One region of the Cupriavidus sp. genome, then DNA from elsewhere that is predicted to be linked to it. Evidence: predicted binding sites of a transcription regulator. Region 1 holds the regulator's gene; the other holds the start of a gene.
What was found. Region 1 encodes sigma-54, which starts transcription at its own class of promoters, with help from an activator protein. Its sites were predicted from a motif close to TGGCANGNAANCTGCTTT; they were not measured.
Positions count from the first base shown of each region.

Region 2: ACO550_RS38930 (ammonium transporter) is a predicted target of sigma-54. The motif match lies at 2,288-2,305, and genes of this name have one in related genera.

Region 1 is NZ_DBHKYV010000001.1:273,296-280,985, forward strand. It holds gene ACO550_RS01240 (KpsF/GutQ family sugar-phosphate isomerase) at 1-681, shown strand, start outside; gene lptC (LPS export ABC transporter periplasmic protein LptC) at 685-1,311, shown strand; gene lptA (lipopolysaccharide transport periplasmic protein LptA) at 1,369-2,013, shown strand; gene lptB (LPS export ABC transporter ATP-binding protein) at 2,039-2,839, shown strand; gene ACO550_RS01260 (RNA polymerase factor sigma-54) at 2,984-4,465, shown strand; gene hpf (ribosome hibernation-promoting factor, HPF/YfiA family) at 4,516-4,869, shown strand; gene ACO550_RS01270 (PTS sugar transporter subunit IIA) at 5,347-5,802, shown strand; gene hprK (HPr(Ser) kinase/phosphatase) at 5,867-6,838, shown strand; gene ACO550_RS01280 (PsiF family protein) at 7,112-7,441, shown strand; gene rapZ (RNase adapter RapZ) at 7,560-7,690, shown strand, end outside.
Region 2 is NZ_DBHKYV010000072.1:7,394-15,083, reverse strand. It holds gene ACO550_RS38950 (AMP-binding protein) at 1-247, shown strand, start outside; gene ACO550_RS38945 (CreA family protein) at 346-822, opposite strand; gene ACO550_RS38940 (hotdog domain-containing protein) at 822-1,310, opposite strand; gene ACO550_RS38935 (HU family DNA-binding protein) at 1,504-1,785, opposite strand; gene ACO550_RS38930 (ammonium transporter) at 2,339-3,541, shown strand; gene ACO550_RS38925 (mechanosensitive ion channel domain-containing protein) at 3,700-4,560, shown strand; gene ACO550_RS38920 (Bcr/CflA family multidrug efflux MFS transporter) at 4,570-5,784, opposite strand; gene ACO550_RS38915 (hypothetical protein) at 6,045-6,626, shown strand; gene mdoH (glucans biosynthesis glucosyltransferase MdoH) at 6,806-7,690, opposite strand, start outside.

The DNA.
Region 1 (7,690 bases):
TCGAATTCCGGCGAAACGGCCGAATTGCTCTCGATCATCCCGATCGTGAAACGGATTGGCGCCGGCTTGATCTCGGTCACCGGCAACCCGGAATCGAATCTGGCCAAGCTGTCCGATGCGCACCTCGATGGCGCCGTGGCCCAGGAAGCCTGCCCGCTGAACCTGGCCCCGACGGCCAGCACCACGGCCGCACTGGCGCTGGGCGATGCCCTGGCGGTGGCCGTGCTCGACGCCCGCGGTTTTGGCGAGGAAGACTTTGCCCGCTCGCATCCGGGTGGCGCACTGGGCCGCAAGCTGCTGACCCATGTGCGCGACGTGATGCGCACCGGCAATGCCGTGCCGGAAGTTCGTGAAAACACGCCGCTGGCCCAGGCGCTGATGGAAATCACGCGCAAGGGCATGGCCATGACCGCCGTGGTGGACCCCGACGGCAAGGCCGTGGGCGTGTTCACCGACGGCGACCTGCGCCGCCTGCTGGAAACGCCGCGCGACTGGAAGACGGTACCGATCGGTGATGTCATGCATCGCAACCCGCGTACGGTGCACCAGGACCATCTGGCCGTGGAAGCCGTTGAAATCATGGAAGCCAACCGTATCAACCAGTTGCTGGTCGTCGATGACGACGGTCGCCTGGCGGGCGCGTTGCACATCCATGACCTGACCCGCGCCAAGGTCATCTGAACGATGCCCGACTTCCTGTCCAGACTCACCGGCCTGATCATGCGGCTGCTGCCGCTGCTGCTGATGGCGATCGTCGCCGGCAGCACGTTCTGGCTGGTGCAGTTGAACTCGCCGCGCGAGGATGCCGAGAAGTCGAGCGCCAAGCGCCACGAGCCAGACTACTGGATGGAGCGTTTCTCGGCCACCGAACTGGCCGAGGATGGCTCCACCAAGATGCGTTTCACTGGCGTGAAGATGGTCCATTACGAAGACGACCAGACCTACGACGTGACCACGCCGGCGATGCGCGCCTACGAGCCGGACCGCCCGCCCGTGACGGCCAATGCCAACCGGGGTGTGATGAACGCCGAAGGCTCGGTGATCGATCTCTACGGCAACGCGTTCATCGTGCGCCAGGCCGGAGCGGATGTGTCGAAGGACCCGCGCATGACCGCGGCGTCGCAATACTTCCAGCTTCTGGTCAACGACGACATCGTCAAGACCGACAAGCCGGTGCAACTCACGCGCGGTCCGTCGGTGATGACGGCCAATGGCCTGATCTTCAACAACGTCACCCGCGAAGTACAATTGCTGGGCAACGTGCGGGGCACCATCATCATGAACTCGCCGGGACAGCCCAAGACCCAATAATCCGCCGGGCAGGCAGCATCGCCCAGGCCGCAGTCCTTACCTCACCACTCGCCTAACATGACCGCATCCCTGACGACATTGTCCTGTCGCCGCATCGCGCCCGCCCTTCTGGCCGCCGCCGCCCTTGGCCTGACGCTGGCCGCGCCGGCGTTTGCCGAGCGCGCCGACCAGGGCAAGCCGCTGGTGCTGGAGGCCGACAACGCCAGCTACGATGACGTCAAGCAGATCTATAACCTCACCGGCAACGTGGTGCTGACCAAGGGCACGATGGTGCTGAAGTCCGATGCGGCCGAACTGCGCACCGACCCCGAGGGCTACCAGTACGCCATCGCCACGGCCAAGCCGGGCCGCCAGGCCTATATCCGCCAGAAGCGCGACGGCGTGGATGAATACATCGACGGCTGGGGCGACCGTATCGAATACGACGGGAAGTCCGAGATCAACAAGCTGATTGGCCACGCCCGTGCGGCGCGCGTCTCCGGCGTCGGTGCAAAGATCATCGACGAGATCCGCGGTGCCTTGATCACCTACGACAGCCGCAACGAGTTCTACACGGCCACCGGCGGCGACAGCAACACCACGGGGGGCAACTCGTCCGGCCGCGTGCGCGCCGTGCTGTCGCCGCGCGCCGATGCCAGCGCACCAGCCGCCGCAGGCGCGCCGCTGGACCTCAAGCCATCCACCACGCCCGCCAAGCCCTGAACGCCTTACTCCCAGCCAGTCCCCGATGAACGATTCCGCCACGCTCGCAGCCTCCGCCTCGTCCCCCGCGTCCGCCGTCCGCGCCGACAGCAGCACGCTGGTCGTGCGACACCTGAAGAAGCGCTACGGCACCCGCACGGTGGTCAAGGATGTGTCGCTCGACGTGAAGAGCGGCGAGGTGGTGGGCCTGCTGGGTCCGAACGGCGCCGGCAAGACCACCTCGTTCTACATGATCGTGGGCCTGGTGGCGCTCGACGAAGGCGATATCGTGCTCGACGACCAGCACATCAGCGGGCTGGCCATTCATGAACGCGCCCGCATGGGGCTGTCGTACCTGCCGCAGGAAGCTTCGGTATTCCGCAAGCTCAATGTCGAAGAGAACATCCGCGCGGTGCTGGAACTGCAGGTGGAAAAAGGCAAGTCGTTGCCAAAGGCCGAGATCGATCGCCGGCTCGACTCCCTGCTCGACGACCTGCAGATCGCCCACTTGCGCAACAACCCGGCACTGTCGCTGTCCGGAGGCGAGCGCCGCCGCGTGGAAATTGCGCGCGCGCTGGCCTCGTCGCCGCGTTTTATCCTGCTGGACGAACCGTTCGCCGGCGTGGACCCGATTGCGGTGGGTGAAATCCAGCGCATCGTCAGTTTCCTGAAGGCACGCAATATCGGCGTGCTGATCACCGACCACAACGTGCGCGAGACGCTGGGCATCTGCGACCACGCCTACATCATCAGCGAAGGCACCGTGCTGGCTGCCGGCCAGCCCGAGGAAATCATCGCCAACGAATCCGTGCGACGCGTCTACCTGGGCGAGAATTTCCGCATGTAACGCCTGATGGCGATGTCCTACGGGACATGCGCCGAACCGTGCGATTCGTCAACTAGCCGTTGTCGATCACGGCGTCACAGCGATAGCTGATTGCGATAGCAATTTCCGTTCCAACAACGGAAAGATGCGCATAGAATAGGTCGCATGAAACCATCGCTTCAGCTCCGACTTTCCCAGCATCTGGCCCTGACGCCGCAACTGCAGCAATCGATCCGGTTGTTGCAGCTCTCCACGCTGGAGTTGCAGCAGGAAGTGGAGCAGGCGCTGACGGAAAACCCGCTGCTCGAACGCGAGAACGACTGGATCGAGAGCCCGCTGCGCGTGGCGGCGGACGGTTCGGTGAACCTGCAGACCGCGCCGGCCCCGGCGCCCGCCGAACCGCAGTCCAATGGCGAGGATCGTGCCGAAGGCGCCGCCGGCGGCGACGAGGACAGCTTTGGCGATTCCGGCACCGAGGACTATGGCAACGACTGGAGCCTCGACGATTTCGCGCGCCGCCCGCAAGGCGACGAGGACGAGAAGACGCCGATGCAGTTGCGCGATGCCGATCCCACGCTGCGCGAGTTCCTGATGGAGCAGCTCACGCCGCTGAAGATTTCCACGCGCGACAAGGGCCTGGCGATCTTCCTGATCGAATCGCTCGACGACGACGGATACCTCGGGGCGTCACTCGAGGAAATCTGCACGGAACTCCCGGAAGAACTCGAGTTCGAAGTCGATGAAGTGCAGGCGATCCTGACGCTGCTGCAGAGCTTTGATCCGCCCGGCGTGGGCGCACGCAATGCCGCGGAATGCCTGAGCCTGCAACTGCGACGACTCAAGCATCCGCAGCGCGAACTGGCATTGTCGATCGTCAATCATCATCTGGAACTGCTTGCCGTGCGCGATTACACGCGGCTCAAGAAAGCGCTTCAGGTTGACGAAATAGCATTAAAGGCGGCGCATGATCTGATCCGCTCGCTGGCACCGTATCCAGGACATGCGTATAGCCGTCCGGAAGCAGATTTCGTGGTGCCGGATGTGTTCGTGCGCAAGAGCGGTAGCGGCTGGATTGCGCAACTCAATCCGGACGTGATGCCACGCCTGCGCATCAACGACATGTACGCGCAGATTTTGCGCGGTGCAAAAGGAGAAGCGGGTGCCGCAGGACTGCAGCAGAAGCTGCAGGAAGCGCGGTGGCTCATCAAGAACATTCAGCAGCGTTTCGACACGATCCTGCGTGTGGCGCAGGCAATTGTCGAACGTCAGAAGAACTTTTTTTCGCACGGGGAAATAGCAATGCGCCCCTTGGTTTTGCGGGAAATAGCCGATACACTCGGTTTACATGAGTCGACCATTTCCCGGGTGACCACGAACAAATACATGGCCACGCCAATGGGTACTTTCGAACTGAAGTACTTCTTTGGTAGCCACGTCTCCACGGAGACGGGCGGCGCGGCCTCATCCACGGCGATCCGCGCGCTGATCAAGCAACTGATAGGAGCCGAAGACCCCAGGAATCCCCTTTCCGACAGCCGCATCGCCGAATTGCTGGGCGAACAGGGCTTTGTGGTCGCACGCCGCACGGTGGCCAAATACCGCGAAGCGCTGAAAATCCCCGCAGTCAATCTCCGCAAGTCTTTGTAGCCGAGCCGCAACCGCCTGCCTGGTGCGGCTCTTTCAGAAGGAGAAGCGCTATGAACTTCAAGATCAGTGGACACCACCTCGACATCACGCCGCCGCTGCGTGAGTATGTGGAAACGAAACTGGAGAGGATTGTCAGGCATTTCGATCAGGTCATTGGCGTGAGCGTGCTGCTATCTGTCGACAACCACAAGGAAAAGGACCGGCGTCAGTACGCGGAAATCAATCTGCATCTCAAGGGCAAGGACATCTTCGTCGAAGCGCATCATGAAGACCTGTATGCGGCGATCGACTCTCTGGTCGACAAGCTCGACCGGCAAGTGATCCGCTACAAGGACCGCGTGCAAGGGCACGACCGGGAAGCGGTCAAGTATCAGATGGCCGCTGAGCAGCTACAGCAACAATAAGGCGGCAACCCATTGAAGGTTGCTCCCTGAGAGGATCGATAAGAAGAGATAAAGCCGCGCATTTGCGCGGCTTTTTTGATGCTCCGGTGCCGGGCAGCCACCACGCGGCTCGTTACCTTGACGCCACGCTCGCCGCGATTAGATTTGGCCGGGGGTGTTCGCAAGGCGCGCCGCTCGGTGTATGCTGCGCCATACAAAACCACAGGCAGAACGGTCCCGATGTACCGGCCTGGCATACCGTGCGGCAAACGACCGTACGATGCCGGCGGCGACTCCGGGTGGGCACACCGGTCGGCAAGTTCGCGGCACCACCCGCGGCGCCGGCGCTGCAATGCACAAGTGCATGGCAGCCCTGCTCTATAATGGCCGGACGCTCCAATGCGGGCGTCTTCATAGCACTCAATATCCTGTTTGCCCCAACTCGGCGGGCTGGTCCATGCGCGCCGGCTTGCCACTCAGACTTCTCGTGCATCGCCCATGAATCGTTTGGCCAAACTGCTGCCACCCGGCAACATCCACCTCGACGTCACCGTCACCAGCAAGAAGCGGGTCTTCGAGCAAGCCGGGCTCCTGTTCGAGAACAACCATGGCGTGGCCCGAGCCATCGTCACGGACAACCTTTTCGCACGCGAATCGCTTGGCTCGACCGGCCTCGGTGCTGGCGTGGCCATTCCGCACGGCCGCATCAAGGGCCTCAAGCAGCCTTTGGCCGGCTTCATGCGCCTGGCGGAACCGATTCCTTTCGAATCGCCCGACGGCAAGCCGGTCTCGCTGTTGATCTTCCTGCTGGTGCCGGAACAGGCAACGCAGCAGCATCTGGAAATTCTTTCGGAAATTGCCCAGTTGCTGTCGGACCGGGAAATGCGCGAAGGCCTGGCCACGCTGCCCACGCCCGAGGCTGTCCACCAGTTGCTTACCGAATGGCACCCATGATGTGCAGGCTGGCCGCGCAGGCCGCCTGAAGCCATCCCCGCCCCATCCCAGAAAGTCATCCCGCATGGAACTCACCGGCGTCACCTCGCAGTCGATCTTCGACGACAACGCAGCCGACATCAAACTGTCGTGGGTCGCAGGTCTGGAAGGGGCCGATCGTGCCTTCGATGTGGAATTCGCACGCGAAGCCACCTCGGCCGCGGATCTGGTCGGCCACTTGAACCTGATCCACCCGAACCGGATCCAGGTGCTGGGCAAGCCCGAAATCCTTTACTACCAGCGACTCGACGACGAACCGCGCAAGCGGCAGATGGGCGAACTGATCCTGCTCGAGCCGCCGTTTTTGGTAGTGGCCGACGGCATGGAACCGCCGCCCGACCTGGAACTGCGCTGCACGCGGTCCTCAACGCCGCTGTTCACCACCCCGGTGTCCTCCGCGGCTGTGATCGACCACCTGCGCCTGTACCTGTCGCGCATCTCGGCACCGCGCGTGACCATGCATGGGGTGTTCCTGGACATCCTCGGGATGGGCGTGCTGATCATGGGCGAATCGGGCCTGGGCAAGAGCGAACTGGGCCTGGAACTGATTTCGCGCGGCCATGGCCTGGTGGCCGACGACGCCGTGGATTTCGTGCGCCTGGGCCCCGATTTCATCGAAGGCCGCTGCCCGCCGCTGCTGCAGAACCTGCTTGAGGTGCGTGGCCTTGGCTTGCTCGACATCAAGACCATCTTCGGTGAAACCGCGGTGCGCCGAAAGATGAAGCTCAAGCTCGTGGTGCAGCTGGTACGTCGCAATGACGGCGAATTCGAGCGCTTGCCGCTCGACTCGCAATACCTCGACGTGCTCGGCCTGCCGATCCACATGGTCAAGATCCAGGTGGCGGCTGGCCGAAACCTTGCCGTGCTGGTGGAAGCCGCCGTGCGCAATACGATCCTGCGCCTGCGCGGTATCGACACGCTGCGTGACTTCATGGACCGCCAGCGAGCCGCCATGCAGGCCGATGTGGTGTCGCGCGGCCAGGGACGACTGCTTTAAGCACCCGTATCGCCGGTCCGCACGCCGGTCCGCAAGCCGCCCCGCCTGCCGCACCAACGCCCGCCCGGCCAGGACGGGCGTTTTTCATTGGCGCGTCTCAATCGCGGTTTTCAATTGCTTACAAGCCCCAGCATGCGTCGCGTCAACGGCCTATGGCCGCTTACCGTTTTGTGCTGTAATGGGCATCGAGCCCAGTGCGGTACCGCCAGCCAGCTTGCAGCATCCAGACAATGGCGCGCGGCCACGATGTTTTTCCACAGCCAGGAGAGAAGCATGAAAAAACTGATCGCGATGTGTGTGCTGGTGACCCCGTTGTTTGCCACGGGCGCGTTTGCCCAGGGTGCTTCGGCCCCGGCTCCCGCTGCGGGCAAGACCGCCCAGCAGGAAAAGATGTCGGCCTGCAGCAAGCAGAACAAGGGCAAGAAGGGTGACGACTACAAGAAGTCCATGAGCGACTGCCTGTCGGGCACCGCGCCGGCCGCCGCCGAACCGAAGACCCAGCAGGACAAGATGTCCGCCTGCAGCAAGCAGAACAAGGGCAAGAAGGGCGACGACTACAAGAAATCCATGAGCGACTGCCTGTCGGCCAAACCGGCCGCCTGATCGCACCGGGACAACAAGGTTTCCCCCCAATGAATGGCGAATCGCATGCGATTCGCCATTTTTGTTTGCAACAGGCTGTCATGACGCGGCCACCTTGCGGTGCTATCCTTGCGTCGCTATGCGGATCATTCTTATCACCGGAATTTCCGGCTCCGGCAAGTCGGTCGCCCTGAACGTCCTGGAAGATGCAGGCTACTACTGCGTCGACAACCTGCCAGCCCAGTTCATTCCCGAGCTTGCCACCTACCT
Region 2 (7,690 bases), on a different contig from region 1:
TGCGCATCCGGCAATCATGGATGCCGCGGTGGTTGGCATCGCGCATCGCACGCTTGGTGAAGAGCCGGCCGCCGTGGTCAGCCTGAAGCCGGGCGCGCAGGCCACCGAGGCAGAGCTGCAGGCGTTCGTGCGCGAACAGCTCGCGGCGTTCAAGGTGCCGGTGCGGATCATCGTGTCCTCCGACATGCTGCCAAGAAACCCGAACGGCAAGATCCTGAAGTCAAACCTGCGCAAACTGTTCGAATAGCAGCAGTGTTCTGGCTCCCCTCTCCCGCATGCGGGAGAGGGGCTGGGGGAGAGGGCCGGCGCTTCTGCTTGCCAACCAACGCAGCCCCCACCACTCCCCTACTTCACCGGAATCGGCGTTCCCGCCGGCACCGGCACGGCCGTCACCGCATTCTGCGGGCTACCGCTGACAATGCGGTCCGAGTAAGTCAGGTACACCAGCGTATTGCGCTTGCGATCCACCGCGCGCACCACGTGCAGCGTCTTGAACAGGATCGACATACGCTCCGAGAACACGTCTTCCTGGGCTTTCAGCGGCCCCTTGAACGCGATCGTGCCAACCTGGCGGCAGGCAATCGATGCCTCGGGCGGATCCTCGGCCATGCCGAGCGTACCCTTGATGCCGCCCGTGCGGGCGCGCGACACGTAGCAGGTCACCCCATCCACCTGCGGGTCGTCATAGGCCTCGATTACCACCTTGTCCGACCCGGTCATGCGGAAATTGGTCGCCACACTGCCAATCTCCTCGGCATGCGCGGCGCCGGCCAGCATGGTCAGACCGCACGCCAGGCCGAGGCATACTCGGGACTTGTGCATCATTCGGTCGTCGCCCCCTTGATCTCGTCATGGCGGCGTTCCATTTCCTGGCGCAGCGCGCGGCGCTGTTTGGCGGCTTCGAAACGCTGGCGCTCCACCTCGTCGCGCGGCTGCAGCGGTGGCACCTCGGCGGGCGCACCGTTGTCGTCCACGGCCACCATCGTGAAGTAGCAGCTGTTGGTATGTCGCACTACCTTGCTGCGGATATTCTCGGTAACCACCTTGATGCCAATTTCCATCGAGCTGCGGCCCGTGAAATTCACCGCGGACAGGAACGTCACGAGTTCACCCACGTGAATCGGCTGGCGGAACATCACCTGGTCCACCGACAGCGTCACCACATAACGGCCGGCATAGCGGCTGGCGCATGCATAGGCCACCATGTCCAGATACTTGAGGATGGTGCCGCCGTGGACATTACCGGAAAAATTGGCCATGTCCGGCGTCATCAGCACGGTCATGGAAAGCTGGTGGGACAGATCGTTCATCACTGAGAATCCAGAAATCGAGCCTGAGGCGCGGGCAGTGTAACCCGCTGCGCGCGCCAATGGCATACCGGAGGCAGCGATTTTCCATGGTGGGCGGCAAAACAGATTGTCCGGTGTGATTGACCGGTATGCCGCGCCCAAAAAGAAAAGCGGCCTGCAGGGCCGCTTTCTGTACTTCGCAGACGCGATGCGCTTACTTCTTCTTGTTCACGGCGTCCTTGAAGCCCTGGCCGGCGGAGAACTTCACCGTCTTCGCGGCCGGGATCTTGATCGTTTCGCCGGTGCGCGGATTGCGACCGGTGCGTGCTGCACGCTTGCCCGAGCTGAAGCTGCCAAACCCCACCAGCGTAACCGAGTCGCCCTTGGCCACTGCCTTCTTGATACTGTCCAGCGCAGCGTTCAGCGCGCGCTCAGCGGCAGCGTTGCTGAGTTCTGCTTCCGCGGCGATGGCCGATACCAGTTCACCTTTATTCATGGCTGATTTCCCTTGTTGGTCGTCGTCACCGGACTTATGCCAGATGGCAAAAGTCCGATCGGCGCAGTCTAATCTGCCCTTTGCAGCTTGGGCAATCCCCAGTGGCACCAATGCAACGGAAACTGCCGGAAATCGTTCCCTGGCAAGACTTAGCGGGTGTTTTACCCCTCTGTTTGCCGAATCGCCGCATCACTTTTACAGCCGTTTTACGTATCGGACGGCGCACTTGTAGCGGATGGCATGAAATTGCGCTTACCGCAGGGTATGCAGCAACATTATTGGGTAATCGTGCCATACCAAAAATCAGTTGCCGACGCCCCGAATCGGTGCCGGACGCGCGTATGCACCGTTTACGCCCATGCACCATGACCTGAATGCGTTAATTTGGCGCATGCATGCCCACTTATTGCGCACGCTGTTGCGCCGCCGCAGAGACGTCAGACGCCATCGAAGTGCTTGACGCACTGATACTGCGCGGGATTCCCTGTTTTGCAGCCAGTTATGGAACGCAAATTGCTTACTCGTGCTCCCATTTTGAGCATTGAGGTAGGCGATGGAGAATTTGAAGACTGGCACCGATGCGTTGTTCATCCTGCTTGGCGCGATTATGGTGCTGGCCATGCATGCGGGCTTCGCTTTCCTGGAACTTGGCACCGTCCGCAAGAAGAACCAGGTCAATGCGCTGGTGAAGATCCTGGTCGATTTCGCGGTATCCACGCTGGCCTACTTCTTTATCGGCTATACGATTGCCTACGGCGTGCAGTTCTTTTCTGGCGCCGAGGCACTGGCCCAGCAAAACGGCCACGAGCTTGTGAAGTTCTTCTTCCTGGCCACGTTTGCCGCCGCCATTCCGGCCATCATCTCGGGCGGCATTGCGGAGCGCTCGCGCTTCAATCCGCAACTGATGGCCACCTTTGTGCTGGTGGGCTTCGTGTACCCATTCTTCGAGGGCATCGCGTGGAACAACCGTTTCGGTATCCAGGACTGGATCACGACGGTGGCCGGTGCGCCGTTCCATGACTTTGCCGGCTCCGTGGTGGTGCATGCGGTGGGCGGCTGGATCGCCCTGCCCGCCGTGCTGCTGCTGGGCGCACGCCGCGGCCGCTACCAGAAGGACGGCCGTATCAGCGCCCATCCGCCCTCGAACATTCCGTTCCTGGCACTGGGCGCGTGGGTGCTGGCCGTGGGCTGGTTCGGCTTTAACGTGATGAGCGCGCAGACCATCGACAAGATCAGCGGGCTGGTTGCCATCAACTCGCTGATGGCCATGGTCGGCGGCACGCTGGCGGCGTGGGCGGCGGGCCGCAATGACCCGGGCTTTTCATACAATGGCCCGCTGGCCGGCCTGGTGGCGGTCTGCGCGGGCTCCGACCTGATGCATCCGCTGGGTGCGCTGGTGACCGGCGCCGTCGCGGGCGTGCTGTTTGTCTATATGTTTACGCTGGCGCAGAACAAATGGCATATCGATGACGTACTGGGCGTCTGGCCGCTGCACGGACTCTGCGGCGCCTGGGGTGGCATCGCCGCCGGCATTTTCGGCGCCCGGGCACTGGGCGGCATGGGTGGCGTGTCGATGACGGCGCAAGTGATCGGCACGCTGATGGGCATCGTCATCGCCCTGGTGGGCGGCACCGTGGTCTACGGCGCGCTCAAGAAAGCGGTCGGCATCCGCCTGGATCCGGAAGAGGAATTCAACGGCGCCGACCTGACGCTGCACCGCATCTCGGCTACCCCGGAACGCGAAACCAACTGGTAGTGTCAGGCATCGCACGCGATACAGGAAAAATCGCGCGCAACAGCGACTAAAAATGGCCGGCGGATATCCGGCCATTTTTACTTTGCGCCTCAAAAAGATTGACTTGAACTTTGCCGGGCGCGCGCCCAATAATGCCCTTGCCAAACAGGAGCGCGTCCATGGATTCCACCTCGCTGCAAAGCATTCGCGACATTGTCTACAGCTACGCTACGGTCTTCGGCGTCAAGATCCTGGCCGCCCTGGCGTTCTGGGTAATCGGCCGCTGGCTGATCCATTTCGTGGTCCGGCTGGTACAGGGTTCGCTGGCCAAGCAGAGCGTGGACCCGACGCTGCTGCGCTATGTCGGATCGATCGTCACGGTCACCCTGAACGTGGTGCTGGTGATCGGCATCCTCGGCTATTTCGGCATCCAGACCACCACGTTCGCGGCGCTGATCGCGGCGGCGGGCGTGGCCATCGGCATGGCATGGTCCGGACTGATGTCGAATTTCGCCGCGGGCGCCTTCCTGGTGGTGCTGCGGCCGTTCAAGGTTGGCGATTTCGTTTCAGTGGGTGGCGTCACGGGTACCGTGCGTGAAATCGGCCTGTTTGCCACCACGCTCGATACCCCCGACAACGTGCTGACCGTGGTCGGCAACAACAAGATCTTCAGCGACACCATCCAGAACTACACCGCCAATCCGTTCCGGCGCGTGGAACTGAAGGCGCAACTGGCCGGCACCACCGACGTGGGCGCGGCGGTCACGCTGCTCAAGGAGAAACTCGCCGCAATTCCCAACGTGCTCGCCGATCCGCCGGTCGATGTCGAGATCCTCGAATTCACGCTGGTCGGCCCGGTCCTGGCCGTGCGTCCGTACTGCCACAACGATCACTACTGGCAGGTGTACTTCGACACCAATCGTACGATCCGCGACAGCTTCGGCCAGGCCGGCTTCGCGGCGCCAATGCCGGCGCAGACAGTGATCATGCAGAATGCTCCGGCGGTACAACTGACGGAGCCGGCAAATCAGGCGGCTTGAAGCGGGGCTTTAGCCCGGCTGGCGCTGGCCAGCCCGGCCGTACAGCCGTAGCAGCACCGCGCCACTGCCGCAGATGGCCATCACCACGGCCAGCGGCAGCGACGTGCCGTCATGCCAGACACTGACTGCCGCGCCCGCCAGCGTGCCGAAGCCGAACTGCAGCGTGCCCATCAGCGCCGAAGCCGTGCCGGCGCGATGGCTCTGACGCGACAAGGCCAGCGCCGAGGCATTGGGCGTGATGCAGCCCAGTCCGGCAAGGAAGACGAAAAAGCAGCACAGCAGCACCGGTAGCGTGGCCACGCCCAGCAACGCGGCCACGGCCAGCGTAAGGCCCGCCAGGCAAGGCGCGAGCAACGCGGCGCGCAGCACGTCGTCGAGCGCACGGGTACGCACCAGGCGCGCGTTGACCTGCGACATCGCGATCAGGCCAAATGCGTTGGCACCAAACACAAAGCCGTAGTAAGAGGGATCGATGCCATGCAGTTCGATCAGCACGAACGGCGAGCCCGCGATATAGGCAAACATGCCACCCTGCACGCATCCGGCGGACAGCGAGTAGCCCAGGAACTCGCGATCGCGCAGCAGTTCCCAGTAGCCGCGCAGCACCGTGCCCGGATGCAGCGAACGGCGGCGCTGCGGATCGAGCGATTCTTCCATGCGTGCATGGACCAGCCACAACAGCAATACCGCTGCGCCGCAGTGGATCCAGAAGATCGCGCGCCAGCCGGTTGCCGCAAGCACCGCGCCGCCGATCAGTGGCGCGAGGATCGGGGCCAGGCCCATCACCAGCATCAGCGACGAGAATGCGCGTGCCGAATCGCGCGCTTCGAGCCGGTCGCGAATCACTGCCCGCGACACCACCAGCCCGGTGCAACCTCCGAGTGCCTGCAGGAAACGCCAGAGCATCAGCGATTCCACGCTCGAGGCCAGTGCGCAGCCGGCCGCCGCCACGCCATACAGCGCCAGCCCGATATAAAGCGGTGCCTTGCGCCCGAAGCGGTCGCTGATCGGGCCGTAGAATGCCTGCCCGATCGCCAGGCCCACCAGGAATGTACCGAGTGTAAGTTGTACCTGCCCGATATCGGTGTGCAGGTCGGCAGCCAGCGCGGGAAAGCTGGGCAGGTACATGTCGATGGACAGCGGTGCGATGGCGGTCAGCGACGCGCAGATCAGCAACCAGAGCGGAAAGCGCGCGGTGGACGGCGTGCTTGCGGTGGACGTCATGAAATGGTTCCGGAAAGGCAAGGCGCAATTGTTGCATAGCATGCGGCGTGAAAGCGCCGCGCGCGTCAAGTCAGCGAAAGTACCGTGGAAAATCCGCCGCAGACCGGCCAGCAGCGCGGCATCATAGGTGGCGCGGCTTTCACGTGAAGCGAGGTGAAGGGTACAATGCGTGCCTGTCGGGACGGATGTAACCCGACCACGCAGTCAGACGCATCGCGGGAGACGGATCACGGGACCCGTCCTCGGCACCGTTATCCTGCATGACCATACGACATACGCCGTTTATTGCTTCGCTGAGCCTGGTTGCGTTCGCAACCTTGCCGCCGCTGCCCGCCTGGGCCGCGCCTGGCAGGGTGCCCGCAGTGGCATCGGCACCGTTGGCCGCGCCCGTGGTGGTCGACGAAGCCGAAGCCCTGTCACGCATGCTCAAGGGCGCCGCCACCGGCCAGAACACCGGCGGCGCCGGTGTTCCCGAACTGCTGCGCAACACCAATCGTCCGGACAGCGTGCTGGCGCGCGCCTGCCGCCAGCTCAACGACGCATTGCCCATCGAGATCGACGGCGAAACACGGCTACGCCGCTGCCAGTCGATACCGGGCAAGCACGTACTGTTTCAACTTGAACTGACGAACTATCGTGGGCCGATGCTCGACCTGGCCAGCTTCGAGGTCAGCTATGCCGCACCACTGCAGCGCAATATCTGCGCCAATCGCGACGTGGAAATCCTGACCAAGATTGGCGTCAGCATGATGTTCCGCTACATGACGCGTAACGACCGCGGCGAACGCCGCGTAGGGGACGTGTATATCAACGCACCGATCTGCGTATCGGCACTGCGGTAGGCGTACGGCAGGCGTTTAAAACACCGTAGGCCCGCTCCCCTCTCCCGCGCGCGGGAGAGGGGTTGGGGGAGAGGGTCGGCGACTCAAGATGCGATAAGCGCGATTTGAACCGCCCGCCCTCTCCCCCGCCCCTCTCCCGCACGGCGGGAGAGGGGAGCAAACCGACAGCAAAACACTGCTTATACCGCGCGTGGACGCAACGGCAGCACGTTGGGTGCGCGGCGCATCAGCATGCGGGTTTCCTTCCACGCAGCGTCGGCCAGCGGCGAACCCCACACCATTTCATGGAGCTTCGATAGCGCAAACGGATCGCCGAGCAGGATGTGCTTCTGCGCCGGCGACAGCGATTGCGGGCCGTTGGTCAACGCGTGCTGCACCAGCGATGCATGCTGCATCCGGGCAGGCTCCGGCTGGATCTTGCGCGCGCTGGCGGTGGCACACATCAACGCGTTGGTCACCGGGTCCACCACGGCATCGACAAAGCCCGGAGTTTCCTGGGCCGCTTCCACGTGCTGCTGTGTTTCCACGATCTCGCGCGGCACGAAGGTTTCCTCGGGGATCATGAACAGGCCGGCACGTCGTGCGGCACGACCCAGCGACACGCGCGACAGCATGACCGACAGCGGAATCGACAGCGCGAGCGAGCCGACGATCGGCAGCAGCCACCAGATGAAGCCGGGGCTCAACCAGTACACGCCAGCACCCCACACCAGCCCCAGCAGCGTATGGCCGCCGTGGCGACGGAACGCTTCGCCCCAGGTGGTCTCGGCATCTTCACGCGGCGGCGATTTCCACGAGATGCCCCATCCGCTGTACGCCGCAATCACGAACTTGGTATGGAACAGCATCCGTGTCGGCGCCAGCAGCGCGGAGAACGTCATCTCGATCAGCATGCTCAGGAACAGCCGCACCACCCCACCGTATTGCTTGGCGTCCTTGAGCAACAGGATCACGCTGGCCAGCTTGGGCAGGAACAGCAACGTGGCCGTGGCCGAGAACAGTGCGAGGGCCTTTTCCGGATGCCACTCAGGCCAGGTCGGGAACAACTGGTATGGCTTGGTGAA